One region of the Neobacillus sp. GCM10023253 genome, then DNA from elsewhere that is predicted to be linked to it. Evidence: predicted binding sites of a transcription regulator. Region 1 holds the regulator's gene; each other region holds the start of a gene.
What was found. Region 1 encodes Rex, which represses fermentation and respiration genes when NADH is low (regulators of the CRP and FNR family bind a similar motif). Its sites were predicted from a motif close to TTGTGAAATATTTCACAA; they were not measured.
Positions count from the first base shown of each region.

Region 2: the regulator Rex is predicted to act here: its motif matches at 4,422-4,439, upstream of ACFPA1_RS14435 (nitric-oxide reductase large subunit).
Region 3: the regulator Rex is predicted to act here: its motif matches at 1,930-1,947, upstream of ACFPA1_RS01375 (hemerythrin domain-containing protein).
Region 4: the regulator Rex is predicted to act here: its motif matches at 5,485-5,502, upstream of ACFPA1_RS14405 (cytochrome c oxidase subunit 2A).

Region 1 covers NZ_JBHSHV010000011.1:939-8,542, forward strand. Annotated here, with positions in the region: gene tsaB (tRNA (adenosine(37)-N6)-threonylcarbamoyltransferase complex dimerization subunit type 1 TsaB) at 1-643, shown strand, start outside; gene rimI (ribosomal protein S18-alanine N-acetyltransferase) at 662-1,111, shown strand; gene tsaD (tRNA (adenosine(37)-N6)-threonylcarbamoyltransferase complex transferase subunit TsaD) at 1,108-2,133, shown strand; gene ACFPA1_RS13765 (ABC-F family ATP-binding cassette domain-containing protein) at 2,686-4,605, opposite strand; gene moaC (cyclic pyranopterin monophosphate synthase MoaC) at 4,770-5,258, shown strand; gene ACFPA1_RS13775 (redox-sensing transcriptional repressor Rex) at 5,291-5,944, shown strand; gene ACFPA1_RS13780 (DUF4395 domain-containing protein) at 6,097-6,522, shown strand; gene ACFPA1_RS13785 (acyl-CoA dehydrogenase family protein) at 6,657-7,604, shown strand, end outside.
Region 2 covers NZ_JBHSHV010000012.1:89,943-97,546, reverse strand. Annotated here, with positions in the region: gene ACFPA1_RS14465 (THUMP domain-containing class I SAM-dependent RNA methyltransferase) at 1-244, shown strand, start outside; gene ACFPA1_RS14460 (ATP-dependent DNA helicase) at 292-2,217, shown strand; gene ACFPA1_RS14455 (metal-sulfur cluster assembly factor) at 2,262-2,561, opposite strand; gene ACFPA1_RS14450 (hypothetical protein) at 2,576-3,820, opposite strand; gene ACFPA1_RS14445 (DUF2249 domain-containing protein) at 3,834-4,040, opposite strand; gene ACFPA1_RS14440 (DUF2249 domain-containing protein) at 4,065-4,301, opposite strand; gene ACFPA1_RS14435 (nitric-oxide reductase large subunit) at 4,530-6,893, shown strand; gene ACFPA1_RS14430 (hypothetical protein) at 6,914-7,063, opposite strand; gene ACFPA1_RS14425 (DUF2249 domain-containing protein) at 7,182-7,415, shown strand.
Region 3 covers NZ_JBHSHV010000003.1:195,471-203,074, reverse strand. Annotated here, with positions in the region: gene ACFPA1_RS01385 (M3 family oligoendopeptidase) at 1-623, opposite strand, end outside; gene ACFPA1_RS01380 (MarR family winged helix-turn-helix transcriptional regulator) at 720-1,160, opposite strand; gene ACFPA1_RS01375 (hemerythrin domain-containing protein) at 1,346-1,873, opposite strand; gene ACFPA1_RS01370 (hypothetical protein) at 2,097-2,444, shown strand; gene ACFPA1_RS01365 (ferredoxin family protein) at 2,570-2,854, opposite strand; gene ACFPA1_RS01360 (FAD-dependent oxidoreductase) at 2,854-4,149, opposite strand; gene ACFPA1_RS01355 (electron transfer flavoprotein subunit alpha/FixB family protein) at 4,142-5,173, opposite strand; gene ACFPA1_RS01350 (electron transfer flavoprotein subunit beta/FixA family protein) at 5,215-6,039, opposite strand; gene ACFPA1_RS01345 (aspartyl-phosphate phosphatase Spo0E family protein) at 6,491-6,751, opposite strand; gene ACFPA1_RS01340 (pyridoxal phosphate-dependent aminotransferase) at 7,117-7,604, opposite strand, start outside.
Region 4 covers NZ_JBHSHV010000012.1:79,558-87,161, forward strand. Annotated here, with positions in the region: gene ACFPA1_RS14390 (dynamin family protein) at 1-3,059, opposite strand, end outside; gene ACFPA1_RS14395 (isoprenylcysteine carboxyl methyltransferase family protein) at 3,379-3,948, opposite strand; gene ACFPA1_RS14400 (type III polyketide synthase) at 3,945-5,036, opposite strand; gene ACFPA1_RS14405 (cytochrome c oxidase subunit 2A) at 5,698-5,847, shown strand; gene ACFPA1_RS14410 (cytochrome c oxidase subunit II) at 5,870-6,346, shown strand; gene ACFPA1_RS14415 (b(o/a)3-type cytochrome-c oxidase subunit 1) at 6,346-7,604, shown strand, end outside.

The DNA of each region.
Region 1 (7,604 bases):
GAAAGAAGTACTCGGCGAGTACATAACAAATTTGAAAAAGAACCATTCTGTTCGGATCATGCCTGCCATTCAGACGTTAATGAAGGATTGCGAAAGGGTGCCGTCCGACTTAACAAAAATCGTCGTCGCCAAAGGCCCAGGATCTTATACAGGCGTTAGAATCGGCGTTACGATAGCAAAAACGCTAGCATGGACTTTAAACATTCCACTTGTTGGAATATCAAGCCTTGAAATTCTGGCAGCAGGGCCCGGGCGATATTTTGACGGGCTTATTTCCCCGATATTCGATGCGAGACGGGGACAGGTTTATACAGGTCTGTATCAAGTCGAGAATGGAGAGCTAAAAGTAATTGAGCCTGATCAATTAACAATGGCGGTTGACTGGGCAGGGAAGTTATCCGAATTGGGCAAACCGGTTCTATTTGTCGGCAATGATCTGTCAATTCACCGTGAAAGAATAACAGAGAGACTTGGTACTCAGGCCGTTTTTTCAAGCATAACAGAAAACAATCCCCGTCCGTCCGAGCTGGCCATGCTGGGAAAAGACAAACAAGGGGAAGACGTACACACCTTTGTCCCTAATTACATTCGGTTAGCAGAAGCGGAAGCAAAGTGGTTAGAGGCGCAAGGGAAAACTTTATAAAGATAAGGATAGAGAAAGATGGAAGATTCTTATGTTTTTCGCTACATGAGGGAAGAGGATATCGACCAAGTATTAGAGGTTGAGCATGCATCATTTACAACCCCGTGGAGCAGGGAAGCATTTTATAATGAAATGCACAATAATAACTTTGCTGTTTATATCGTCCTCGAACATGGAAATAAAATTATTGGCTATTGTGGAGTTTGGGTTGTTATTGATGAAGGTCATGTGACGAATGTCGCGATTCTTCCTGAATACCGCGGCAAAAAGCTTGGGGAGATGATGATGCGAAAGCTGATATCCGTCTGCCGTGAGAGGGGTGCAAGAAGCATGACCTTAGAGGTAAGGGTAACGAATCATGTCGCTCAGTCTCTTTATCGAAAATTGGGGTTTCAAAATGGCGGAATCCGGAAAAATTATTACTCAGATAATTTGGAGGATGCGCTGGTAATGTGGGTGAATTTATGAAAAAAGATCAGTTGATATTAGGAATTGAAACAAGCTGTGATGAAACGGCGGTGGCGATTATCAAAAATGGCCGAGAGATAACGGCCAATGTGGTTGCCTCGCAGATTGAAAGTCATAAACGGTTTGGCGGGGTCGTTCCGGAAATTGCCTCACGTCATCATGTTGAACAGATCACGGTCGTGATAGAAGAGGCATTAAAGCAGGCGAATCTATCATTTGCCGAAATTGATGCTGTTGCGGTAACGGAAGGGCCAGGTCTGGTGGGTGCCCTATTAATTGGCGTCAATGCCGCCAAAGCACTCGCGTTTGCTCATAATAAACCGCTTGTGCCAGTCCATCATATTGCCGGTCATATTTATGCAAACAGGCTGGTGACAGAGCTGAAATTCCCTTTGTTGGCTTTAGTGGTCTCAGGGGGCCATACGGAGCTTGTCTATATGAAAGAGCATGGACAATTTGAGGTAATTGGGGAAACAAGGGATGACGCAGCGGGGGAAGCCTATGATAAGGTTGCAAGAACGTTAAATCTGCCATATCCAGGCGGTCCGCATATTGACCGTTTGGCCCATGAAGGCAGTCCGACTATTGATTTGCCCCGAGCCTGGCTGGAGGAAGGCTCCTATGATTTTAGCTTTAGCGGCTTAAAATCAGCGGTCATTAATACGGTTCATAATGCCGAGCAGCGTGGTGAGACGATTGCTCCGGAGAATCTGGCCGCGAGCTTTCAGGAAAGTGTCATTGACGTATTGGTGACGAAGACCGTAAGAGCCGTTGCAGAATATGGTGTCAACCAAATATTATTGGCCGGAGGAGTAGCAGCCAATAAGGGGCTTCGAGCAGCCTTGGAAAAGGCATTTTCAGATAAAGTGGATGTTGAATTAGTCATTCCTCCATTATCCTTATGCACAGACAACGCAGCCATGATAGCCGCTGCCGGAAGTGTCATGTTTGAAAAGGGAATTCGAGCAGACTTATCACTAAACGCAATACCTGGATTGGATATAGAAACATATAACACCTGACCTTTCCTAACAAGGAAGGGTCTTTTTTAAGCTAATAAGAAAGTATAAACTTTCTGTCGAAAGCTTTATACTTCCTTAACGCATAAGTGCAACTACGCCTCTGTCTTCGCCCTTAGGGGCTCGCCAATCGGCGAGTTTTCTTTATAAAAAAATCTAATTAAACGTTTGATTGATTTGGTTGATAAACTAATCAAACGTTTAATTGATATGGGCAATAAACTAATCAAACGATTGATTGAAAACGGCAAATGCTTAAAATATAGGCATTTTAAGAGTTAAACAAACATTTGATTAAATTTTGGCTAATATAAAAATAGCAATTTTGTGGATAAAATTTTTTTGAAAAAGTGGAAAATTCAAATGACTTGTGGATAATTCAGTGGGTAATGTTGATAATGTGGATAAATAGACGTTTTTTTGTGGATAATGTGGAAAAGTTAATTGGATAACTGAAATAATGGCATTTACAATGTGAATAATTCTGTGGAAAATTAGGCCTTTTGGATTACAAGCACATTAAAAAACCGGACTCCAGCAGTCCGGTTATCCACATTATTCTGCCAGTTCGGCCCATTCTTCCATTAATTCGTCAAGCTCGGCCTTAGCCTTTTCATTTTTTAAATTAATCTCTAAAACCTTTTCATGGTCCTGAAAAACTTCTGGCTCGCATAATTGCTGTTCATAATTCTGAATCTCTTCTTCAAGCTCTGAAATGCGTTCCTCGATTTCTTCCAATTTGCGTTTTCTCTGGCGTTCCAGTTTTTTAGTTTCTTTATCCTGTTGATAACTGTTTTTTTCAGCAGGCTCTAAAGCAGAAACCTTCTTCTGGGAGGCAGCCAATGCAAGTGCCGTAAGTTCCTCCTGCTCCAGCTTTTTATCCACATAATAATCGTAGTCGCCGAGGTATTCAGTGCTGCCCTCGGGGCTCAATTCTAGTACCTTAGTTGCGATTCTGTTAATAAAATAACGGTCGTGTGAGACAAACAAAATAGTACCTGGATAATCAATTAAGGCATTCTCAAGTACTTCCTTGCTGTCCAAATCCAAATGGTTGGTAGGTTCGTCCAATATTAATAAATTTGCTTTCTCGAGCATTAGCTTGGCAAGGGCTAGGCGGGCTTTTTCGCCGCCGCTTAAGGACAAAACGTTTTTAAGCACATCATCACCGGAAAATAAAAAATTCCCAAGCACCGTGCGGATTTCCTTTTCCGGTTTAAGTGGATATTCATCCCATAGTTCGTTTAAGACCCGTTTATTGGAAGTTAGGTTGGCTTGTTCCTGATCGTAATACCCGATGGACAAATTGGTTCCGTATTGAATAGTTCCAGCCAAAGCGGGAAGCTTTTTAATAATTGTTTTTAAAAGGGTCGACTTCCCGATTCCGTTAGGGCCGACAAGGGCAATGCTGTCGCCTTTATACACACGAAAGGAAATATCCTTGGAAACCTTCTCGCCATCATAGCCGACAGCTAGTGAATCAACAATCAACACATCATTGCCGCTTTGCTTCTCAATTTCAAATGAGAAGGAAGCGGATTTTTCATCGCCTAATGGCCGGTCCATGATTTCTATTTTTTCAAGCTTCTTCCTCCGGCTTTGCGCCCTCTTAGTAGTAGTGGCCCTTGCGATGTTGCGCTGGATGAAATCCTTTAAGGCGGCAATTTCCTCCTGCTGCTTTTCATAAACCTTCATGTCGCGTTCATAATTGGCCGCTTTCTGATCAAGATAAGAGCTATAATTTCCGGTAAATCGCTGAATTTGACGGCGCGATAGTTCATACACCTCTGTAACGACTTTATCCAAAAAATAGCGGTCATGCGAAACAATTAAAATAGCGCCAGCGTAGCCCTGCAGATATTGCTCAAGCCAGGAAAGGGTTTCGATATCCAAGTGGTTGGTAGGCTCGTCCAGAATTAAAATATCAGGTCTTGTCAGCAGCAGCTTGCCGAGCGCAAGACGCGTTTTTTGTCCGCCGCTTAGACTTGAAATCATTAACGTAGTATCAGAAAAATTTAATCCATGCAAGACAGAGCGGATATCGGCTTCATACTGATAGCCGCCCTGCTCTTTAAATTGAACTTGCAGTTCATCATATTCCTTTAATACCTTTTCATATTTTCCTGGGTCCCCGAAAACAGCAGGATTGGCCATTTGTTCTTCCAGCTTCCGGAGCGATTTTTCCATCGCCTGAAGATGCTCGAAAACCGTCAGCATTTCCTCCCAGATGGACAAATGGGACTCTAAACCCGTATTTTGCGCCAAATAACCAATGGTAGCATCCTTTGGTTTAATGATTTCGCCGCCGTCATAGCCCATTTCTCCGGCGATTATTTTCAATAATGTTGATTTCCCAGCTCCGTTACGGCCGACTAAAGCAACACGGTCACGGGATTGTAATTCCAGTTTTATATTCGATAAAATAAGTTCAGCACCATAATATTTTTGTAGTTGGTTAACCTGTAATAAAATCATCTTTTTCACCTCTATTACCTTACGACTAGTGTACCGTATTACCCGGAAGTCGGCAATGAAGTGAAATTTTTTAATGGAATGATAAAAAAATATACTGTTAGTTCAAAGTTTCACACACATAGACAAAAAAATAATGTATTATTTTTTGTAGGAGGATTTTCTTTATGGCTGAATTTACTCATTTTAATGAAGAAGGCCGGGCCAAGATGGTCGATGTCAGCGATAAGCCGGAAACGGCACGCACGGCGATAGCCCAGTCAAGCATATCCGTATGCACTGAAATTTATGAAAAAATTACAAACCACGAAATGAAAAAGGGCGATGTCTTAGCAGTTGCCCAGGTTGCTGCAGTGATGGCAGCGAAAAAGACATGGGATATCATTCCAATGTGCCACCCGATTCCATTGACAGGTATCAATATTAGTTTTTCGTGGGAGCAGGCCGGGCAGGAACAATATACACTGCATATTGCTGCATCAGTGAAAACCAAAGGCAGTACGGGGGTTGAGATGGAAGCGCTAACAGCCGCCTCTGTTTGTGCCCTGACCGTCTATGATATGTGTAAGGCAGTTGATAAAGGGATGGTGATTGGACCAACCTTTCTGGTGGAAAAAACCGGCGGCAAAAACGGTGATTTTAGAAGAGAAATCTAATATATCCATTAAAATTGAAGGGTGGGAGAAATATGTCCAATGAAACGATGAAAATACCACAGGCAACAGCAAAGCGTCTGCCCTTATATTATCGATTTTTACAAAACCTTCATTCTTCTGGCAAGCAGAGGGTGTCATCTGCAGAATTGAGTGAAGCAGTAAAGGTGGACTCGGCCACTATTCGCAGGGATTTCTCTTATTTCGGGGCCCTTGGGAAAAAGGGGTACGGCTATAACGTAAACTATTTGTTATCGTTTTTCCGGAAAACACTTGATCAAGATGAATTAACAAAGGTAGCGTTAATCGGGGTGGGTAATCTCGGCACAGCCTTTTTACACTACAATTTTTTAAAAAATAATAATACAAAAATCGCTTGTGCCTTCGATGTGGACCCCGGAAAAATTGGCGGTTCGATAGGCGATGTTCCCGTTTATTCGATGGACGATATAGAACAGTATTTGATTGAGGAAAATATTTCGGTGGCGATTTTGACGGTGCCGGCCCCGGTTGCACAGCAGATTACAGACAAGCTTGTGAAAACGAATGTAAAAGGGATTTTAAACTTTACACCAGCGAGACTGAATGTACCTTCATCGATCCGCGTGCATCATATTGACCTGGCGGTGGAGCTGCAATCACTTGTTTACTTTTTAAAGCATTATCCAAACCACGAAGTAGAAGAATAAATAATCAATGGGCTTCTCGCCAAAATGGTGAGAGGCCCATTTTTCGTTTGGAAACATTTTTCCTAAACAGATCACTATACAAAGGGAGTTGAAGCGGGTAAAATGATTACACGAGTAATTATCGTAATCCAATAGGAAAGGTTGGAATTAAAATGACAGAAAAAGTTCGTTCAATCCCACGGCCGCTTGTGAAAACAAACCAGTGGACGATTGTTTTAAGTGTTGTGTTAACATGGTTATCCGGACAGGAATGGTTTTTGTTAGTGCCGTTTGTTGCCGGTATGTCTGGTCTTTTATTCGGATTTAATCCGATTATGCAAATAGCAAAACTATTTTTAAGAAAGGACCCAAAGGCTTATATCCCTGAGGATTGGGAGCAGCAGCAATTTAATCAAAAAATTGCCGTATCGTGTTTGGGAATTGGATTTGTAGGATTCCTGCTGGGATGGAATGGTGTTGGCTATGTGTTCACGATTCTTGTCGCGGTGGCTGCCTTTGTGGCAATTCTAGGTTTTTGCATCGGATGCTTTATTTATTTTCAGTGGAACCAATACCGTTATAGAAGGGCGCAGCAATAAAGATATCTTTTTATGAGGTCTGATTAGTTCGGCCTTTTTTTTGTTTTCTACTTATATTTGACGCTGCCATATCCTTACATTTAAAATTAAATTGAAAATTATGAATTATCATTCATGAGGAGAGTGGCGTTTTTATGAAGCTTGTTTCCCAAGAGACAGAAGCGAAAGGAAAAAATTCTTACAGCTTTGATGAATTTCTCGAAAAACGTGACAACCTTGATTGGTATCGTGATGAACCGTTTTTACAAAAAGCGGTTAAGAAATTTACGGGTTCTCAGCACAGCCAAGTCCACGAAAAACTATTATCCTTTTCGCCAACAGTATCTGCAAAATGGAACCGGTTAGCTGAAAGAATTGCCAGGCCGGAAGTCCGCCCCTACATGCTTCACTTTGATGCTTTTAATAATCGGATTGACCGGATTGTCCGTCCTCAAGAAGTTCATCAATTAGAGAATGAAATTTTCGGAGAAGGTCTTTTTTCCAGAAATATGACACCTTGGGAAAGCTTTGTGAAAAGAATGCTAATTCACCAGCTGGGTGAGGCGGGAGTAACCTGTCCGCTTACTTGTACACATGGTTTAGTGGCTTTGCTTGACCAGTTTCCGGATGAGGATTATCCAGAACTTCAAGATATATTAAATCATACAAAAGAAGGGCTAAATGGCGAATTTGCCATTGGCGCTCAATTTATGACAGAAATCCAGGGTGGTTCTGATTTGCCGGCCAATGTTTTGGAAGCGGTTCCGGAAGGCAAGTGTTATCGTTTGTATGGGAATAAGTTTTTCTGTTCTGCGGCTCATGCCGATTATTCGGTGGTAACGGCAAAAATATCGGGAACTGACAAAGTTTCGACATTTATCGTACCATCCTGGCTTCCGGGGGATAAGGAGAAGGAGAAACGCAACGGGTACGAGATTAATCGGATCAAATGGAAGCTTGGCACAGCCGAGCTGCCAACAGGGGAGATTCAATATAAGGGGGCGCGCGCCTATCCAATCGGTCCAAAGGATAAGGGGATTGCAGTTGCAGTCGGAATTGTATTGACCTTGTCGCGGTTGGAAATTGGAATTGCCTGTGCTGGG
Region 2 (7,604 bases), on a different contig from region 1:
CAATCCGCCATATGGAGAAAGATTGGGAGAAAAGGCCGAAGTGGAGCAAATGTATCGGGAAATGGGCCAAGCCTTTAGGCCGCTTGACACTTGGTCGATTTACATCTTGACCTCAAACGAGGATTTCGAACAACTATACGGCAAGCCGGCCACAAAGAAACGAAAGCTGTTCAACGGATTTATCAAAACAGATTATTACCAATACTGGGGAAAAAGGCCGTCAAGGCAAAATGACAATAATTGAGGAATAATTTTAGCGTCTTTTGACGCTTTTCTTTTTGGAGGGATAGGATGCAAAACCGCATGCCATTTACAGTTTCGAAAACAGAAACATTTTATGATAAGTTAGGCGAATGGATTGGTGACGTCTTCTATGACATTTTGCCGGAATCCGGGTTTGAAATCCGCGATGAACAAATCTATATGGCTTTTCAGCTTGAAAAAGCATTTAAAGAGAAAAAGGTCATGTTTGCTGAAGCCGGAGTAGGGACAGGCAAAACAATCGTTTATTTGCTCTATGCCATTATGTATGCCCGTTATACAAACCGGCCGGCTGTGATTGCCTGTGCTGATGAAACTTTAATCGAGCAGCTGGTGAAGAAGGAAGGAGATATTGCCAAGCTTGAGCAGGCTCTAAACTTGAATATAGATGTCCGCTTGGCCAAATCCCAAGATCAATACTTATGCTTAAGAAAGCTCGAAAATGGCAGAAATAGTCATTTTTCTGATGAAGTTCTTGATATTTATGAGAATCTTCCTGATTTTGTTCATATGGAAGGTTCCATGATGCAATTTGAAAAGTACGGCGACAGAAGAGACTATCCAGCACTTTCCGATGAAGTATGGCAAACTGTCAGCTGGGACAAGCTCCAGGACTGTTTCTCATGTGAAAAGCGCCATCGCTGTGGTCTCACCTTACACCGGGAATTCTATCGGCATGCAAAGGATATAATTATTTGTTCCCATGATTTTTATATGGAGCATGTTTGGACAAAAGAGGCCCGGAAACGGGAAGGTCAGCTGCCGCTATTGCCGGAACATTCATCAGTGGTATTTGATGAAGGGCATTTGCTTGAATATGCGGCACAGAAGGCGCTAAGCTACCGGTTTACAGATTACACGCTTGATACACTCTTAACCAGACTAATGGAAAATGATGTCCGCGAAAAAACACTTTATACGATAGAACAAGCGCTTGTCGATAATGATGAATTCTTCGATTGCCTAGCACAGTTTTCACAACCCGCAATGGGATCGGATAAAGAGATCATTCATAGGCACCCTTTGGTCATGAAAAATTGCCGTAAACTTCTTTCGATATTACAGTCATTGGAAGAGGAACTTGTCTTTGAAAGTGAAATGTTTGTTATCAACGAATATGATTTAAAAATTGTTGAGGAATACTTGGAGCAAATCACATATTCCTTATCACTCTTCCTTCAAGAGCTAAATGGAATTACTTGGCTGGAAGAAAGCAGTGGTGAGCGTACCCTTGTCATCATGCCGAAAATGGTGGAGGAGGTTTTACGGGAAGAGGTATTTTCCCAGAAAAAGCCTTATATCTTCTCATCCGCCACCATGTCCAATCAGAAATCTTTTGATTATATCGCGTCCAGTTTAGGGGTTGATGATTACCTTTCTTGTTCGGTTGCTTCCCCATTTGATTATGACGAGAAAATGAAGGTATTCCTGCCATCTTTTAAACAAGATGCCATCAATAAAAAAATCGATTATGTGATTGAGAAAGTCAGTTTGACAGAAGGGCGGGCTCTTATTCTTTTAAATAATCATGATGAAATGAGGAATTTAAAGGAACGGCTAAAAGAAGAGCAGAAGTTTCCAATCTACTATGAAGGTGATGAGGAGATTAGCACACTAGTCTCCAAGTTTCAAAATGAGGAAAATTCGGTGCTTTGCTCCATCCACCTATGGGAGGGTCTTGACATCCCCGGCCGCTCACTGGAAAATGTCCTGATTTTTTCACTGCCTTTCCCGCCGAATGACCCCGTTTTTTCGGCCAAAAAGGAAGGAATGGCTGACCCATTTAATGAGGTGGACCTTCCTTACATGTTGCTTAGATTACGGCAAGGTGTGGGTCGGCTGATAAGAAGTGAACAGGATCAAGGCACTGTCCATATCCTGTTGGAAGAACCTCTAGAACAAGATGTACTGCAAAAGATAAAAGAAGTATTGCCGACTAAAGTAATTGAAGGGTAAGGAATAAAAAAAGAGGCTGACAATGAACTGTCAGCCTCTTTTTGCTATCTGCCAAGGGCGCGGCGGCCGTCTTCGGTCATTTTATCCGGTGACCAGGCCGGCTGCCAAACAAGGTTAACGTCAACCTTGTTTACTTCCTCGATTCCTTCGACACAATAACGGACTCCGCTTGTGATACTATTGTGAAGCGGACAGCCAGGAGTGGTCAGTGTCATTGTAATCGAAATATCATTTTCTTCTGTAATCCCCACACTATAAATTAACCCTAAATCTACAACATTGATGCCTAACTCCGGGTCATAAACGCTTTTTAATTCTTCAAAAATTTTCTCCTCGAGATTCATGGTAACTCACCTCATTATTTTTTTAGAACACTGAAAATGCTGCTTGCAATAGTAAGTATCGCTACAGACAGAACAAACTGGCTCAAATTAAAGAGAATCGTTGTTTTTAATAAAAGTGCCAAAAAGACAACTAGTACGGAACCGATGAATATTGATAAGACAGGCACAATCAATTTTTCATTCATCATTTCCTTTAACGAAGGAACTTTAGCCTTTCCTATTTCTTTGCTGTATTTATAGGTCCACCACAAGAATGGAACAATTTTATATAAATATCCGACAATACTTAGGACAATCCACAACAGTATATAGCAATATAGAAGCGGCCCAATAAGACTGGCAAACTTGCTGCTGAACAGGAGCATAAAGGCCGCTGCATGAATCACATTCCCAAAACCAATCGCAGAAAGGGCGAAGGAAAATGGTTTATCGAGCTTTTTCTTTAACCTTTTTTTAACGATGATACTAATATGCCAGCTGAAAACAGAGAAGCCGGCCAATAGCAGGAAGAATCCAATCATTAATAAAATACTGCTGTTAATAAAGAAAGAAATGATTGAAAGGACAAGCCCGGATACATAGATTCCGTACACATATCGTGCCTGCACCATCGGAAAACCATGGGCCAAAGAAAACATCGGCACCATCTTATAGGAAAAGCCAAAGATTAATAAAGTAAACCAACCGGTTAGTCCCAATAAAAGATGGCTTTTAAAGATGGCTTGGTAATGTTCACCGAGAAAGCCTGTTTGCATACTGTAAATCATCGTAATTCCCAAGAATATGGTCAAAAACAAGCAAACTAAAGCCGTTCCCACAAAAGCAGTAAGAATGTTAGGGTTTGCTTGTGTTCTTAGCGTCATTAGCATCTGGAATAAGAACATAAAGATTCCGATAAGCGTAATGACACCAGGAATGACGGCATTTTGCGGTGCTAAATAGAGCATGGCCGAAAAAGAGGCAACCCCTGCTGCGGTGATGAAAAATTGAACAAATCCAAATTTCTCATTCCAAATTTTTGTCAAAAACGCAACCGGAACAAGCTGGTACATTGCACCCATCGCCACCATTAAGGCCCAGCCTAGGATTAAGAGGTGGGCTGCCGACCAAATGGCAGGTATGCGAAAAGTTCCATCCGTCATCATATGCCCATTTACCAACAGCAGAATCTGTGAGGCGACAAGGGCAATTAAACTAAAAAGTATAAATGAAAAAGGTAGTTTAATATTTGTTTCAGTTCCTAAATTCTGAGGAAGCATATGACTCACCTTCCTAGCGGAAGATTTCTATTTTAAAACTTCCGTCTGGTTGTTGTTCTGTTTTTTGTTGATATCCTAATTCTTCAAGCTGTTCATATAGAAACATCGGTCTTCTATCATTAATTATCGTTAAAACTTCCCCTTCGCCTAACCCTTCTAAAGCGGCTAAGGTTCGCATCATCGGCTGCGGCGGTTCGAGGCCGCGATTATCCAAAATCATTGCAAATCACACTCCAAATCACTTTTAGCTTTTCTTTGTGAAAACTACTTTCCAATGCTTTTTCTCTAATTCTTCTTCTTCATGGGTAAAGCCCTTTGCCTTTAAGACAGTAAATAGTGGCACCGGCTTAAACGGTGCATGAAGAATGAACACATCTCCATCATTATTTAATTCTTTTACTGCCTCCATAATCTTTTGAAATGGTTCGAGTTTATTCTTTATATCCTCACGCACATCTAGTTCAATTTTTCTTTGTCCCATAAAATCAACACCTCTTTAATCGTTTGTTTAATAACATTGTAGCAGTGTAATCCCCTAAGATATGTGATGAGCGTCATAGCTCAATGGATTTTAATGAAAATAGTTCTCAATGTGACAAATTTGTGAAAAAGTATACAAAAAATAATATGTGTGATAAAAGTCACTATTTTGACTTTTTTTTAGGACTACAATACTTCTCGGATTGATAACCAGAAAGGGATGAAGGAAATGGAAATACAGCAGGGGACACAGCCGAAGAGCGTGGTAAAAGAAAATAAAAACGCACTTTTAAAATCCATTTTAATTATTACCATCTTAATCAGCTTTACCGTTCTGCTTGGCGGCGGCTATTGGATCTTTAAAGAGCAGGCGCCAAGACCATTGGAAGTAACCAATTCGAAAGGTGAAGTTATATTAACGAAAAAATCCATTATGGGAGGACAAGCTGTCTGGCAAAAGTATGGCTTAATGGACTACGGTACCGTGTTAGGACATGGTTCCTATATGGGTCCGGATTATACAGCAGAGTCTTTAAAAATCTATACAGAAGGAATGCAGGATTTTAAAGCGGAACAGCAATATGATAAAAAATTTGCTTCATTAACTGAAGATGAAAAGCAGATTATCAAAAACCAAGTTATTAAAGAAATGCGCAAAAATCGCTATGATGCGAGTAAAGATACATTAAAGCTGACAGACGCACAAGTAAATGGCCTTGAAAAAGTTAGAGCTTACTATAAGGATATTTTTACAAAAGGCGATGGCTGGGGTTTAAAAGCTAATCTAATCAAAGATTCTGATATACCATCAACAGACCGTGCCTATGTTGACAAAGGTGACCAAATCAAACAAATCTCTGATTTCTTCTTCTGGACAGCTTGGCTTTCAAGTACGGTTCGTCCTGGAGACAAAATCACTTACACGAATAACTGGCCATATTTTGAAGATGCCGGTAACCATCTATCCTTTTCCGCTATTTGGTGGAGCGGTGCTAGCGTTACAATCCTAATTTTAATGGTAGGGATCATCTTATATCTATTCTATCGTTATCAATTTGGTATGCAGGAAGCATATAAAGAAGGAAACTTCCCTCGTATTGATTTGCGCAAGATGCCTGTAACAAGTTCACAGGTGAAAACAGGTAAGTATTTTACGGTTGTATCGGTATTATTCTTTGTTCAGTGTATGTTTGGGGCTTTGTTAGCCCACTATTATATCGAGCCAGACAGCTTTTTTGGAATTAAGTGGATCCATGATATTCTTCCATTTAATATTTCCAAAGGCTATCACTTGCAGCTGGCGATTTTCTGGATTGCAACCGCATGGCTGGGTATGGGAATCTATGTTGCCCCGTTAGTTGGCGGTTATGAACCAAAAAAGCAAGGTCTTTTAGTTGATATTTTATTCTGGGCATTAGTGGTTCTTGTTGGCGGAAGTATGGTTGGCGAGTGGCTTGGTGCCAATGGAAAATTGGGAAATGCCTGGTTCTTGTTTGGCCATACCGGTTGGGAATATATTGAGCTTGGACGAGTTTGGCAGCTTATCTTAATAGTGGGAATGCTAATCTGGCTGTTTATCGTATTCCGTGGTATTAAAGCAGGGCTTAAGAAAGAGTCTGACAAAGGCGGATTGATACACTTACTATTCTACTCTGCGATTGCGGTACCGGCTTTTTATATCTTTGCCTTATTTATCAACCCAGGTACAAGCTTTACATTTGCCGACTATTGGCGCTGGTGGATTATCCATCTATGGGTAGAAGGTATTTTTGAAGTTTTTGCAGTCGTTGTTATTGGTTTCTTATTAGTTCAATTAGGTCTCGTAACCAAGAAATCAACGGTAAGACAATTATATTTCCAATTAACCCTGCTTCTTGGCAGCGGCGTAATCGGTATCGGACACCATTATTACTATAATGGTTCAGCTGAAGTATGGATTGGTCTAGGTGCAGTCTTCTCTGCATTGGAAGTTATTCCATTGACATTGTTAATTCTTGAAGCTTATGAGCAGTACAAAATGATGCGTGACGGCGGTGTCGACTTCCCTTACAAAGGTACGTTCTGGTTCTTGATTTCTGTTGCGATTTGGAACCTTGTCGGTGCCGGGGTACTTGGTTTCTTAATTAATCTGCCAGCGGTAGCCTATTTCGAACATGGACAATTCTTAACACCAACCCATGGACATGCTTCGATGATGGGTGTTTACGGGATGTTTGCCTGTGCAGTACTTCTTTATTCGTTAAGGAATATTGTGAAGCCTGAGGCCTGGAATGACAAATGGCTTAAGATAAGCTGCATTCTGTTAAACATTGGTCTTGCAGGAATGGTCTTCTTGTCCTTGCTTCCAGTTGGATTTATGCAAATAAAAGAGGCATTTTATCACGGCTATGCAGCAAGCCGCGCTTCCTCCTTCCTGCAAAAGGATCTGGTGCAAACCATTTTAACCTGGCGTGCGGTACCTGATACCATCTTCTTAATCGGTGTAATTATCCTGGTACTCTTCTGTATTAAGGCCCTATTTAACCTGCGTAAACCAACGCATAAAGAGGGAGAACGACTTCCGGTTAAAGATTTATCCATTGATGAAGATTAATAGTAAAAATCCGCAAGGCTTTAGCTTTGCGGATTTTTCTCTTCTTTCACTTCTTCGTAGCAGTCGAAGCAATATGACTGTTTATCCTCGGTAATCACTCCATTAAAGAATCCATCCAAACAATAAATCTCTTTCCCACAGCATTTACATAAACCAACTAATTCTTTCATTTAGACTTGCCTCCCTTATGAACAAAATCATATTTCAACTGTGATGGTACTCACTAAGTCCTAACCTAAGTTTTTCTATAATAAAAGAGAAGTTAACCCAATTAAAGGAGTGATAATGATGCAAACCTACGCAAAAGTTATCAATGTACCAGATTATCCACCAAGAGAAAAGCATCCAACCATCTTTAAGGCATTTGATGAATTGGCATCAGGTGAAACCATGCAGATTGTCAATGACCATGATCCAAGACCGCTGCTTTACCAATTTATGATGGAAAGACCAGAGCAATTTTCTTGGGAATACCTTGAAGAAGGCCCAGAAGTTTGGAAGGTAGCCGTTAACAAGAAGTAATTTTTTTAGAGGTTGCGCTCTTACAAGACTTTGTATCTTCACCCAATCTAAAATTTGTTTCTATTTATTTATCAGTTAAAACCTCTTTTTTCCTATAAACCTATTTTACAACAGAAATTCGTTTCTGTTGTTTTTTTAGCTAATAGGAAATTATAAATTTTCTCAAATTTATAATTTCCTAACGCATAA
Region 3 (7,604 bases), on a different contig from region 1:
TGAGCAATCTCGGTCCGCACCTTTACCAATTCATCATAAATCCGGTCAAACTCCGCTTCATGCTCTGCAAAGAAGCCAAATTTCGCCGTGCTGGCGCGTTTGCGCATCTCCCGGTCTGTCGATTCAATAAACGGGTCGATTTGCGCAAGTGTACGCTCTTCCCCTTCAAATTCGATTTTCGCCGATGCAACAAGCTTGGTGTATTCTGACGATAATCGGTTTTCCCTTTGCAGCAAAGGAACAATTTCCGGTTTAAACGTCTTTAGCTGACTTTCAGCAAGGGCGAAAAGCTGAGTGCCCCATTTATTTTCCAATTGCGGGCGGAATTTGGAATCAACCAAAGCATGATAATATCCTGTGATTAACCCTTCCACCTCAGGCTGGATTTCATCCATGTAATCCTGCTCATTTTTATAAAATTCATCATTCGTATCAATGGTATGTCGAATATTACAAAGATTGAACATCGTCCCCAAGTCATTTCTCAGTTGATTGATTTCATTCATGGCCCCGCTCTGCTTTTCCACTGATTCAGCGTTTTTGAAACGCTCTAATGCTTCATTAAATTTTGCCCGAACCTCGTCTAAGTTAGGTCGTATGTATGTATACTGTTCAAAGCCCATGAAAAAACCCCCTTTTTCATTTTTTTCGGCTATATTCATTTCGACACTATTGATTAATATTCCTTTTTGCCAAAAAAAATACGACTAAAAGCCGTATTAAAATTTTCCTGCAGGCAGACCTAATTTTTTTAACAAGTCAATTGCCTCCAGCTTTTCGGAATCAGATAAACTTGACATAAGCTTATCAATTTGTTGGGCATGTTCAGGAAAAATATCCTGAATCAATTTTTTCCCCTCATCTGTTATTTGCGCAAAAATCACACGTCTATCTGTCGGGCAGGCGCTCCTTCTCAATAATCCCTTTTGTTCCAGCTTATCGACAACATATGTAATGCTTCCGCTCGCAAGCAGGATTTTTGCACCAATTTGTTGCAGCGGCTGGTCGCCTTTGTGGTAAAGAAGCTCTAATACGGCAAACTCAGTTGGGTTTAAACCGCTTGCTTGGATCACTTTATTGACGTGTTCATTAATGGCTTTATAGGCTCTTGAGAGAACAATAAATAGCTTTAGCGAAACGGCTGTTGAATCTTTTTCCATAACAACTCATCCTTTATCTTTATTGGGAAATTGCCCTCAAAAGCAAAACACCCATAATATCTCGATTTCAAAATTATTATAAAAAAATTTCGAACCTCTGTCAATTAACGGCAAAGTCACACTTCTTATCCTAAATGTTTATATGATAGAAAAAGTAAAAAGGATGGAATCTATGCCCATCCTTTTTACTTAATTTCTTGAATTCTTTGATATAACTCTTCTTTTTCTTCATCAGAGAGCATTCGCTCGGCCATTGGAAAAAGGACGTTTTCTTCCTTGTTAAAATGCTCCGTTAAAATAAAGTAAGCATTTTGGATGTATCCAGCTAATTTTTTTAATTCATCAGGTGAAGCAGGGCTGCCGGCTGCCTGCTCAAGAAAGGATTTAATATGTGCTTTTGCTTGGTCATGCTCATACTCCATTACCGCTATTGGTCCAGAAGTTGTCCCAATATAAGTCCCCATCATTGGGAACAGCACACCTTCTTCTCTTTCCGAATGCGGGTCAAGCGCTGCCTGAAATTCTTTTACCTTCGTAATTAACTCTTGGAAATTAACTTCTATATCAATATCTTTATCAATTTTTTGAGTTAGGCTGAACAATCCTTCCATTTGGCTTCTTAATGGGGGATGTTCTTCTTTCAATTGCCTTAATCCCTTACTTTTTAGCTCAGCACTCGGCATCCCGCCGAAACCGCTCATACAACTGCTCATTACATTCACCTCTTTCAATCTTCTGCTTTCAGTATAAAAGCGCCATTACAATTATGTAGTGACAATCGTCACATCTATACCCAAATTACAACTTCCTCATAATATTATTGACAACTTTTTGAAAACGTTTTATTTTTTTGAAAAATTATAACATTTATCACTCAAAAAAATCTTTATAGTTTCATATAATAAAGTTAGATATTATGAAAGGGAGGTAAATATATTGAAAACCCCAAATTATCATGACTTTTATCAAACGGCATTTTTACCAATTGGTGCAAATGATCTTGTTTCGCTTAAGGATACAGATGCCTATATTCCAGAATCCAATTCTACACATTGGCTAATAGCCGTAGAAGGGGTTCAGCTCCCTCAGCCACGGATTTATTATCATTGGAAAGTCAGTATATATCCAGCCGCAAATGACGGCGACTTCAATTGGAAAAAGCCATATTATTACTCAGAAAATATGGAACAAATGGATCATGCCATAACCCTTGCTTCCTCGCTTGCAGCCTCCTGCAAAAAAGATGAACTTTCCTCGGCAGCCCTTTTAGAGAAAATAAGCTGACCCTGTAAATACTTACCTTCTAGCTTCACCTTCTTTTTATAATCCTTTGTGAAAAAATATACATATAGTGTAAATTGCAATTAGCTAAAAAAGGTGCTGCCTGCAATAGCAAACAGCACCTTTTTTTATGCTAACCTGAAGACAATCCCGTGTCCGCCTTTTGGATATTCCCATTTAATATTTTGGTAAGGACAGCCAATCCGGCAGCTTCCGCATTCGTGACAGCCTTCATAACCTACCTGCATCCGCGTTCCTTCCCACTTATATACCTCGGCTGGGCAAAATACTGTACAAATTTTATCAGGACATTGGGTCATGCAAACGTCATGATCAAGAACGGTAAGATGGGACTTTGTGTCACACTTAAACCTGAGAAGATACTGTTTTTCCTCAATATTCTTCGTTGACATTATTTCACCGCCTTCCAAGCACGATAGAGATCTTGCAATACGCGAAGCGTTCCTCTTTGTGAGGTCATATTCTTAATAATTTGCTTTTGTTTATCACGTTTTGGCGTGCCATCAACCGTAAAGAATTTGCTAGCTGCCTGATTCATCATCGGAACATACTCTTTAAAATATTGCGGGTATTTTTCGAATGTATGGGCCGCATCTTTGTACTTCTCTAAATCTTTGATGATAAAGCTATTATAAAGGGCCTCGCGGTAGTTATTTAACATTGATTCGCTGAAATTGCCGTGGCGGTGCGCCTCAATGACAGTCTCAGCAGCCAATAAGCCAGAATGCATCGCCATGTTCGAACCTTCACGATGAATAGCGTTAACAAGCTGGGCAGCGTCCCCAACAACAATAACTCCGTTACCTGCCACTTTAGGAACTGAGCGGTAGCCGCCTTCCGGAATGAGGTGGGCAAGATATTCAGCAGACTCGCCGCCGGCAATGAACGGCTTGACCATCGGATGATTCTTTAAGTAATCCAGCAGTTCATAGGGCTTCATTTTTGCTTTTATCATACTCGATAGTGTTGTCCCCACACCGATATTCAAACTCTCTTTGTTGGTATATAGGAAAGCCGTACCCAGATTTCCTTTTGTGGAATCTCCAAAGATCTCAATTGTGCAGCCTTGGTTGTCCTCCAAATTGAAGCGGTCATTTATTTTTTCTTTTGGAAGATTAACAACTTCCATAACTGTCAGCGCCACTTCGTCCGGGCGGAACTCCTTATGAAACCCAAGCTGTTTGGATAACAGCGAGTTAACTCCGTCAGCAAGGACGACTACATCTGCAAAAACCTCACCATCCGGCCGGTCGGTGCGGACGCCAACTACCTTGCCGTTTTCTACAATACATTCCGTGACAACTGTTTCGGTAATTAGAAGCGCTCCTGCATCCACAGCTTTCTTTGCGAACCATTGGTCAAACTGGGCCCTTAGAACTGTAAAGTTATTATATGGCTCGACACCCCATTCAAGGCCCTTATATCCGAACGAAAGAACTGATTCTTTGTCCATCATCCAGAACCGCTGTTCAATGACTGGTCTTTCAAGCGGCGCTTCTTTCCAAAATTCAGGAATCAATTCTTCCATTTGCTGGCGGTACAATACTCCACCCATAACGTTTTTTGCCCCTGGGTACTCTCCACGTTCAATCAGCAGCACATTTAAACCGTTTTTAGCACAAGTGTAAGCACAAGAGGTTCCTGCAGGGCCAGCCCCTACCACAATCACGTCAAACTTCTCAGGCATAGCTCAGTTCACCGCCCTTTTCAGCTTTAAGCTTTTTAAATTGCTCGATTAGTTTAGGGATAATTTCCATTGCGTCTCCTACAATGCCGTACGTTGCCACGTCAAAAATCGGGGCGTTCGGGTCTTTGTTGATGGCAATTATAAACTCGGAATTCTTCATACCTACCACATGCTGAATCGCTCCGGATACTCCAATGGCAAAATAAATTTTCGGTGTGACCGTTTCTCCTGTCTGTCCAACCTGCTGCTCATGAGGCAGCCATCCTGCTTCAACCACATCGCGGGTTCCGCCTACGCTTGCGCCGATTGTTTCCGCCAATTCATGGATTAGCTGGAAATTTTGCAGGTCGCCCAATCCTTTGCCACCGCATACGATGACATGGGCATCGGCTAATTTAGCTTTTTTTGTTACGTCATTCACAATTTGTAGTACTTTTGTACGCATTTCCGCTTCGTTCAGAGCTATTTTCTCTTCAATGATCTTTCCTTGTCTTCCTGCATCCGGCTCAAGTGCCTTCATTACTTTAGGTCTTACTGTTGCCATTTGCGGGCGATGCTTCTTACAGAGAATCGTTGCCATAATATTACCGCCGAATGCCGGCCGGCTTGCTTCTAGCAATCTATTATCTACGTCCACATCCAGCATCGTCGTATCTGCTGTTAATCCTGTAACTAAATCAGTTGCAACAGCACTTGCCAAGTCCTTTCCGTTGGGTGTTGCACCGTAAAGAATAATTTCCGGCATATATTTTTGCGCTAGCAGCATAACACCGCTCATATAGGATTCTGTACGATAATCCTTCAAAACTGGATGGTCAATTACGTAGACCTCGTCAGCCCCATAAGAAATAACCTGATTAGCTAATGGCCTTATTTGATTGCCCAGCAAGAATCCCCCTAATGGGACCTCAAGCTTATCTGCCAGCTTCCTGCCGGCACCCAGCAATTCTAGTGAAACATCTTCAATTTTGCCGTCATTTTGTTCAATGAATACCCAGACTCCACGGTAATCGTCAAGATTCATTTAAGACCCCTCCCTGCTCTATACCCTAAAATTTATTAACATTATTTAGTTGACTGTAATGTAAACAGGTCTTTTTTCTCCATCAGAATATCCATTAGCTGACCTACCTGCTCATCGGCTGAACCATCTAGCTTTTTCCCGCCTTCAGGCCGTGGAGGTGTGAACATTTTGCCGACAACCGTAGGTGACCCTTTTAGTCCAAGCTGTGAGCGGTCAACATTTTCAAGATCATCCACTGCCCAAATAATAGGTTCATATCTTGCAGCACTAATCATGTTCGGCATTGGTGAATACTTGATATCATTGATTTCTTTTTCAACTGTTAATAGACAAGGCATTTCCGACTGGACCAGTTCGTATCCGTTGGTTAATTTCCGTTGAATTAAGACCGTTTTCTCACGCTCATTCACTTCTGTTACCTCAATCACATTTGTAACAGGAGGAATATCCAATCTCCGGGCGATACCAGGGCCAACCTGACCGGTATCTCCATCAATGGCATGCTTTCCACAAATAATCATGTCAATTGGGAGTTCTTTGGAAATTCTCTCCAACGCCTTTGATAAGGCGTAACTGGTTGCAAGTGTATCGGCACCGGCAAAAGCACGATCCGATATTAAATACCCTTGGTCTGCGCCAATTTCAACGCTTTTCTTAATGACAGCAGTTGCCTGCGGAGGTCCCATTGATAAAACCGAGATGGTCCCGCCAGTTTTTTCTTTGATTTTAACAGCTTCTTGAACCGCATGGGCATCATATGGGTTCAAAATAGCCGGGGCACTCCTGCGGTCGAGTGTATTTGTTTTCGGATTGATTTTGATGATTTTTGTATCGGGTACTTGTTTGACACATACGACAATGTGCATGTAGGACTTCCCTCCTCCAAATAAGCTAAAAATGATGAAAGCGTTTGACTTACTGGTTGGTTATTAAAAATGCTTTTATTAACGATATATGAATCGCAATTTAAGCATATTACCCAAAATTAATAGATTTCTTTAATTGAATGAAAAAAGCTGGAAAATTCATATAAGAAAAAATTTGCTGCATGTGCAGCAAGCACGGGTGAAGTTCATCATGGTGTGGGTATTTTAGATAGAAAATAGTACTAATTTAACTATATGAAATATTGAGATATAGACAATGATAAAAATCACAGCACTGTCTATACATGTAGAAAATATTTTTCTCTCTGAAAAATATTTTTTTAAAGGAGGCACTAAAAAGAATAGGCCTTCTGCTACAATGATTAAATGTAACGGAAGGCCTTTATTTTGAGGTTTCTGGGCATTTTACAGTTAGATAATTAGTAATTAGTTAGACTAATACTTTGGGCCAAATCATGATCATTTGCTTTAAGGCGAATTTGATTTCTTCGGGTGGTTTGGAGGCTTGTCCCATCATTCGGTGATACTCATTGATTAACTCATCCAGTTCTTGACTGTATTTAATGGTTTGTTCACTTGTAAATCCCAATGTATTTGCACTTTTTATCATAAGTTCTCGTTTTGCTTTTATCTCTTCAATCATTTGACTATGGCTCGGACTGTGACTAGTGGTATTACTATACTCGTACAATGTTATCCTCCTACCTCTTACACACTTACTTTAATTCGCTAAAAAATTAGACTACTTGATGAATTATGACAAGAATTTCTTCAAATGTAAATACATTCGCAAAAGTAGACAAAACATTCTAAAACTTTCTATTTTCGACAGTTTATTTGCTTGTTTTCTTGAAATTTCGACATAAATTCCCAAGTAGTTAGTTGTGGATTGGGATTATTGATGAAAACCGCTTTGCGTCAATAATGAAAGCGCATTCATTATTGTGGGAGGATTGTACATTTTTTTAAAATATTTTTTTAGTACAAAAGTCCCTGAATCTAATATAAAAAAGCTGGCTCTAAAAAAATCTTAGCCAGCTTTGTAACTTTATATTTTTAGCTTTTTTTAAATATCTCTAACTCACTGATCCGTTTGACTGCTTCTGCAAGGCGCTCTTCTGAGGTCAGCAGGCCGATTCGGACATATCCTTCACCATACGAACCAAAACCAACTCCCGGCGCTGCTACTACTTGAGCCTTTTCCAACAAAATGTTGGAAAATTCCTCGGAAGAAAAACCATTCGGCACTTTTAGCCAGGCAAAGAAAGATCCCTTTGGAGCAGACACGTCCCAGCCTATCGAACAGAGGCCGTCAATGAGGCAATTTCGTCTTTGCTCATACATCTCATTTAATTCCTTCACGCAGTCCTGAGGGCCTGTCAGCGCTTCAGCCGCTGCCTCCTGGACGGCACCAAACAAACTGACATATAAGTGATCCTGAATGAGCTCTAGTGCAGAAATCACACTTTCATTTCCTACTGCAAAAGCAACGCGCCAGCCTGCCATATTATAAGTTTTAGAGAGTGTGTATATTTCAATGCCGA
Region 4 (7,604 bases), on a different contig from region 1:
CGTTGCTTAATATAATAAATTAATTCATCAGCCTCTTGGAACAGGCGGTTTTCCATTGATTCGACCGTTTGTTTTGCAAACAGCTCTTGAATCATATTCTTCTGTCCTTCAATATCACGGCGTTTTTGTTCTTTAACGTTCTTGTCCTCCAGCGAGCTTTTGATGAGCCGTTCTACCAATTCATGGACACGGTTCAATTCATTCTGTGCCGCTGAAATCGCCATTTCGGTTAAATCATTTGAAATAAAGTGATAAAAACTATTTTCAAACTGGCTCATCCCTGACCTGGAAACCGCTGCTGAGTCTATTTTTTCCTTTAAGGCCTCTAGGCTTGATAAAGGATATAGATGCGGATTCCGGATTCCATACTTCACCAGCTGCTCTGAAACATAGTCCACCACCGCTTCCTTTTCCTCTTCATCTTCGGCGAGGTCAATCGCATTTATAATAAAGAACATTTTGTCCATTTGGAACGATTCCTTTACCCGCCCCAATTGTATTAAAAATTCCCGGTCAGCTTTTGAAAAAGCATGGTTATAATACGTGACAAATAATATGGCATCTGAATTTTTGATATAGTCAAAGGCTACTCCTGTATGGCGGGCATTGATGGAGTCCGCCCCTGGCGTATCAACGAGCGTAATCCCTTTTCTCGTCAGTTCGCAGTCATAATAGAGTTCAATCCATTCCACGTAACAGGATTTTTCTTCTTTGGCGACAAAATCGTGAAATTCGTCTAAACTTGTAACCTTAACCGTTCCGAGCAGTTCAACAAAAGAGGCATAACCTTTAAGAAACGCCTGTAAGAAGGCATAATGAGTCTTCTCAACGATCCCTTCCTGGCTTTGCTCGTAGATGATTCCTTCAATGATTTTAGCGGCAGCCTTGAAATCGGCCGCATGTAATTCAAAGACCTTAAGCGAGCGGTTGACGTCATCGAGCATTGCTTCTCGTTCTTTAAACTTTACAAGGACAGTCCCATGCGTATATTCAGCCGTGACTGGTTTTATTTTATTAATTGCTGCTGTAGTGGGGTTTGGTGAAACCGGTAAAACCTTTTCCCCCATCAGCGCGTTGGCAAAGGACGATTTCCCTGCACTAAACGCACCGAATAAGGCTACGGTAAAGCCCTGAGTTTCAAGCCGGCCTGCTTTTTCCGCCAATTCACCTGCCAGCTTTTGAAAGCCCGGCAAACCGTTAATTAGCTTGGAAGCGTTGAGAAGCTTGTCAATGGTGCGTAGCAGACGGTCCTCTGCTTCGTTGTTCCCTTCACCCTTAGAGCCATTATTTGTTGTTTCAGCATGACTGATTTGTGCAGGTACTTGCTTGCTTTCCTTCTTCATGTCAGCCTTATGGGAATCCGGTTCCATTTCAGATTTAATTAGTTCAAATTCCTCTTCCTGCAGGTCGAAAAGTTGGTAATGGCCATCTTCAAGTCCTTGCGGATTGTTCAATAGGTTCATAAGGTTGTTTTCTTTTGCAACAATAGCCTCTTCGTATTTATCGAGCTCTGTTAAGGCTTTTACATAGCGTTCCTGTTTATTGAATTCCTTGGCAAATTGTTCGTTTAATTTTGACTCCTGTTCCTTTAGTGCATTTAGATATTTTTCTTTGAACTCAGCAAGTCGGTTTCGGGCGATCCGTTTTATTTCATTCGCCACATCTTCTGTGTAGTGAAGCAGGTATTCGCCGGATAGGCGGGCACCAGGCTTTATCGTGTTGATCAGGACATCTTTAGGAATGGTAACGACATAGCCCTGAGCGAGCCCTAGCAGGTCTCCTTGGTCCAGTTCTGTTTCCTTTAATGTACGGAGCAGGAATTCACGTAAATGCCATTCAAGCTGGGATTTTGATTTTTCAAGAATATCCTGATAAAAAATCTCCAGTCGCGCATTTTTTTCCTCTTGCGTTTTTTGCTTTGAAAAAAGAAAGCCTACTTTAAAATTAGGTTGGCATGCTTCTAGATACTTCTCTGCCATTTCCCTTGTCTGGAAAGGCATAATATAAGCATTCTTCAAAATTTGCGCTATTTCTTCATCAAATGACTTTTCCTTAACGTCCGTTCCTCCGGCAAGCCTAGTCAAGCTGTCTTTAATCTGGTGGAAGGAATTCAACAGACCCTCTTTTTCCTCCTCAGTTAATTCATTTAATAGCTCATGATATGGAAGAAGCTTTTCTTCATCCTGCTTTGCCGCCTGGTTGATATGGTCCTGGACGATTTTTTTCAACGAATGGAAAACGGACGGAATAAGCAATTGATCCTTTGCTGCCAATTTATCCGCAATAAATTTCTGTAATGCCTGAAATTCATTGCGGGGGTTCTTTTCATCCTTTAGTGAAGTATAAAAAATCCGTGCCGGTCTAACTCCCCATGAGGCGAAGGCATCAACGACACTTTTTTGAAAATCGGCAAAACTTAACTCTTCATCCTTGTGCTTATCAATTTGATTAATAACTAAATAAACCTCTTTACCTGCTTCCGCCAATTCCTTTGTGAACAGGAAATTCAACTCTGCCTGGACATGGTTATAGTCCATCACATAAAAGATTAAATCAGCTAGATGGATGGCTGACTCAGTGGCAATGCGGTGGGCATCATCTGCTGAATCAATTCCCGGTGTGTCCATTATTACGGTATTGGCAGGCAGGTTTGAGTCGCTATGGCTGATCTCGATTTCCTCGATTTTATCGCCATCCTTAGCATACCTTTTGACCATTTCATAATCATACGGCGCTAAATAAAGCCGTGGTTTCTCGTTTTTAAAAAAGACCTTGGCATAATCCTCTCCGGACTTTACCTTTACAAGGTTTGCACTTGTCGGAATTGGACTTGAGGGAAGCAGTTTTTCCCCTACGACCCGGTTGATCATGGTTGATTTGCCTGCGGAAAAATGGCCGCAAAACGCTATCGCGAATTCGCGGTTTTCTAATTTTCGAGCAAGCTGCTTAATTTTTTGCGCATTTTGAACATCGTTTTGCTCCATTAAATATTCATATATGGCAATTATTTTTTGTTTTAATGTTTGTATCGTTTCATTTTGATCGGCTATTTTGATCATTTAAACTAATTCCCCTTAAACAACATGATAATATGTTTATTTTATACGATAAATCGAACTTTTCCTATCTTGACATACTAAAAAAAAGCCAAGGAATATTCCCTGGCTTCATTTAATGCTAAATATATTTATTGGGTGACATTTTTTAAGACGTGCTTCATGACAAATGCGTAGATTAAAATGGTTCCGCCGACGAAAGCATAGGTCATATGTAACACCTTCCCTTAATCAGACTCTTAGTTGAGAATGACTTTCATTGTTAATCAAATTCTAACACAGGTGATAATCATTTTCAATACTTTGCAGATTATTGTCACAGTTATTTAACAAACTTTGGCAAGAAACGGCGGCAGTCATGAAAAACTCCGTTATATTCGCTGTAGCATTCAAGCGCCCTTTCTTCCTCGGGAATACGGATGGCAAGCACCATGATATTCAATACTGTAAATAAACAGGCAGTATAATACGCCTGAAACAGTAAAGGAATGACAAGGATTTCCACACAAACAACGAAATAATTCGGATGCTTTATAAAACGGTACGGACCTTTACGTATAACGTCTGCATTTGGAAGCACGAGTATTTTCGTGTTCCAATACCTGCCCAGTGAGGCAAGTGCCCATATCCTCAAGGCCTGGGCGAAGATAAAAGCAATAAAAATAATCAGCCATTGAGGTGATAACCCGTGATTAAAGATGAACTTTTCCATACTAAAGCTAAGTAAAAATAGTACATGCACAAGGACAATCCAGCGGTAGTGGACAATGCCAAATTCAAGTGCTCCCTTACTCTTCATCCATTTTTCATTTCTTTTTGCGAATAAAATCTCTGCTGCACGCTGAAAAATGATGAAACCCATAAAGCTAATAAATGGCAGCAAGTCCCTCAATCAAACCACCTCAATAGAAGCATTTCCGAACTGAAACCCGGTCCAAGAGCGGCACAAAGCCCATTTGACCCACGTGGAATATCCATTTCCATATATTGTTTCAACACATAAAGAATGGTAGCAGAAGACATATTTCCAAAGTTTTTTAACACTTCAAGCGAAACGTCTGTCATCGACGCAGGTATTCCAAGTGATTCAACATAGGCATCCAACACCTTTTTACCGCCAGGATGGGCAATGAAATAGTCTACTTTATCTATTTGAAGCCGGTGCTCATGTAAAAATTCTTCTGCCACTGGCTTTAGCCAATTATGTACGATTTTTGGTATATCACGAGAAAACCGGACAAACAATCCTTCATTTTTTATATCCCAGCCCATCACATCCAAAGAATCGGGGAGCAGTGCGGATTGAACCGCTAATATGGACGGGTATGTGGTTTTTAAGCGAAAATCCCCGATATCGCAGGAATCACCACATATTAACGCACAGGCAACCCCGTCTGCAAAAAGAGATGTCCCGATTAAATTGCTCTTCGATAGATCATTTCGCTGAAAGGTAATACTGCAAAGTTCAACAGAAAGAACAAGGACTTTAGCTTTTGGAAAGGCCATGCAATATTCAAAGGCACGGGCAAGACCTGCAGCACCGCCTGCACAGCCCAATCCCCAGATTGGGATTCGTTTCGTGTGGAGATGAAAAGGCAGCAGGTTCATTATTCTTGCTTCTATACTTGGAGTTGCAATCCCTGTGGTGGAAATATAAAAAATGGCATCAATGTCTTCGTAAGGAATTCTTTTCTTAAGAAACTGATTGTTATCCAGACATTTTACAATTGCCTCCCTCCCAAGGGTAACGGCCGATTCGATGTAGACATTGTTCTTTTCCTCAAAGGAATGATTCTCCTGAAACCAGCCTACGGGATTAACAAAATATCTTTTCTCAATAAGTCCATTTTCAAAAGCCTTTAATAACCGCCCAATTTCTTTAAATGAACCAGAAAACAATTCCCTTGCAAACTCTGTCGCCTGCGTCTGTTTAATTTCATATGGAGGAATAACTTCTGCAATGGAAAGAATTGTAGGCATACATCATTCTCCTTAACCAAAGGTAAGGGTATTTTTTGCCAATTTAAAGAAAATTATTCCAGACACAAAAAAAAAAAACTTCCCCATTCGGAGAAGTAAACGTTTTGAAGGTTGTTGTTGTTGTGCATGTTTATTATATCTTGTAATAGTTATTCCTTCATTATATAAACTTTTCCAATTCTCTAACTTATCCTGACTCTTATTTTTCTGGTTGCTTTTGAACCTCAATTTTTATTTTATTTCCCGCCAATGTCCCGCAAACCTTACAAATTTCAATCTTATTATACAAAAGACGGCAATGTTCGCAATAATATTTCTCCAAACCAACCACTTCCAAAGAAAAAGATTTTTATTATTATCATATTTTTTTTACAGAGAATTGTGACAAAAAACGAATTGCCGATCATCCATTACGTAATCAAATTATCAATTATCTACATCACAGGCTTGGTGTGATGTTTCACACTTTAGTCACAATTACAGGTGGGTAATTGTGACTTTAATCACTGTTATACCAACTTATTAACATTACCATAGTAGATAACTAAGGAATGAACAATTTGTGAATTCTTGAATTTGATATTTTACTTTCAAAATTGTTTTGTATTATGAAAGAGAAATCATTTATTTACTTTTCATTTTCTGAAGGGAGTGTAGGGGGATGGCAAAGGCGGAACTAAAGACAAAGCACCAAACAGAGATCGAAGACAGTTCTTCTTTAAAGGGGACACTGGCGTCTGTATTCATTCTGGGGCTATTTATCATTGTTTCATGGGTTTCAGTTTACTATCTGTTCGTAGACCGTTTTTAGGGAATAAAGGGGGGAATTACATATGCATATGCATAAATTTGAAAAAATCTGGCTGACGTTTGGAATCGGCTGTCTCGTTGTCTTTTTAACAGTAGTCGGTGTCAGCGCTTTTTACCTTGGCAACAAACCAGCAAGCTGTTTAACTACAATAAATCCGGAAAAGGTTGATACCACAAAACCTTTCGATAAGCCGGGACTTCATAAGGTTGAAGGCAAAGAGTGGGATTATGAACTCGTATTTGTCGCATCTGCTTTCTCTTATAACCCAGCAAAGGTTGAGGTTCCGCTTGGAGCAAAGGTGAAAGTAATCGCTACCACCAAGGATGTTGTCCATGGCTTTGAAATGGCCGGAACCAATATCAATATGATGCTTGAACCGGGCTATGTCAGCGAGTATACAACAACCTTTGACAAAGCCGGCGAATTTCTAGTTGTTTGTAACGAATACTGTGGTACAGGGCACCATTTAATGTTCTCGAAGATTGAGGTGGTTAAATAATGGTTAACGCAGCAGCGAAAGTAAAGGTTGACCCACGTGACGCGAAGCTATCCATGGCGCATTTCTTTGTGGCTTTCGGAGCACTCGCTCTCGGCGGTCTGATGGGATTACTACAAACCCTTGTCCGTTCCGGAAAATTTGAACTGCCTTGGGGAATTGGCTACTATCAAATTTTAACAGCTCATGGTGTTTTAATGGGGCTCGTTTTAACAACATTCTTTATCATGGGATTTCAATATGCGGCTGTATCCAGAACTGCGGGAACACATTCTCCAGCGGCCAGACGCACCGGCTGGATTGGTTTCTGGTTAATGACTGCCGGTACCCTTATGTCTGGAACGATGATTCTATTAAATGAAGCATCTGTACTTTATACATTCTATGCACCACTTAAAGCACACTGGATCTTTTATTTAGGATTAACCTTTGTGGTTGTCGGCAGCTGGGTTGATGGCGCTGCACAAATTATGACCTATGCAAAATGGCGGAAAAACAACCCTGGCAAACCAAGCCCGTTGTTAAGCTTTATGGCTGTTATCAACACGGTGATGTGGATTGTGGCTACCTTAGGGGTTGCTGCAACTGTTCTATTCCAATTGCTGCCTTGGTCTTTAGGTTTAGTAGATACTGTTGATGTTCTAATCAGCCGTACGTTATTCTGGTATTTCGGTCACCCGCTAGTGTATTTCTGGCTATTGCCTGCATATATGTGCTGGTATGCAATTATCCCAAAAATTATCGGCGGAAAGATTTTCTCAGATTCATTGGCTCGTTTATCTTTTATCTTATTCTTGCTTTTCTCAATTCCGGTTGGTTTCCACCACCAGTTGACAGAACCGGGTATTGATCCAGCTTGGAAATTTATTCAGGTTATCTTAACATTCATGGTTATTATCCCGTCCTTAATGACAGCCTTCTCTCTGTTCGCAACGTTTGAGAGATATGGCCGTTCTAAAGGAGCTACTGGTTTATTTGGCTGGTTTAAAGTGCTTCCTTGGAATGATGCCCGTTTCACAGTCCCATTCATTGGTATGGCTTCATTCATTCCTGCTGGTGCCGGCGGTATCATCAATGCTTCCAACCAAATGGACCAGGTTGTCCATAATACCATTTGGGTAACAGGACACTTTCATTTGACAGCAGCAACCTCTGTTGTACTGACATTCTTTGGAATTTCATATTGGCTTGTGCCGCACTTAACCGGCCGCAAGCTGACTAAAGCGATGAACAAATTAGGTATTATCCAAGCATGGGTATG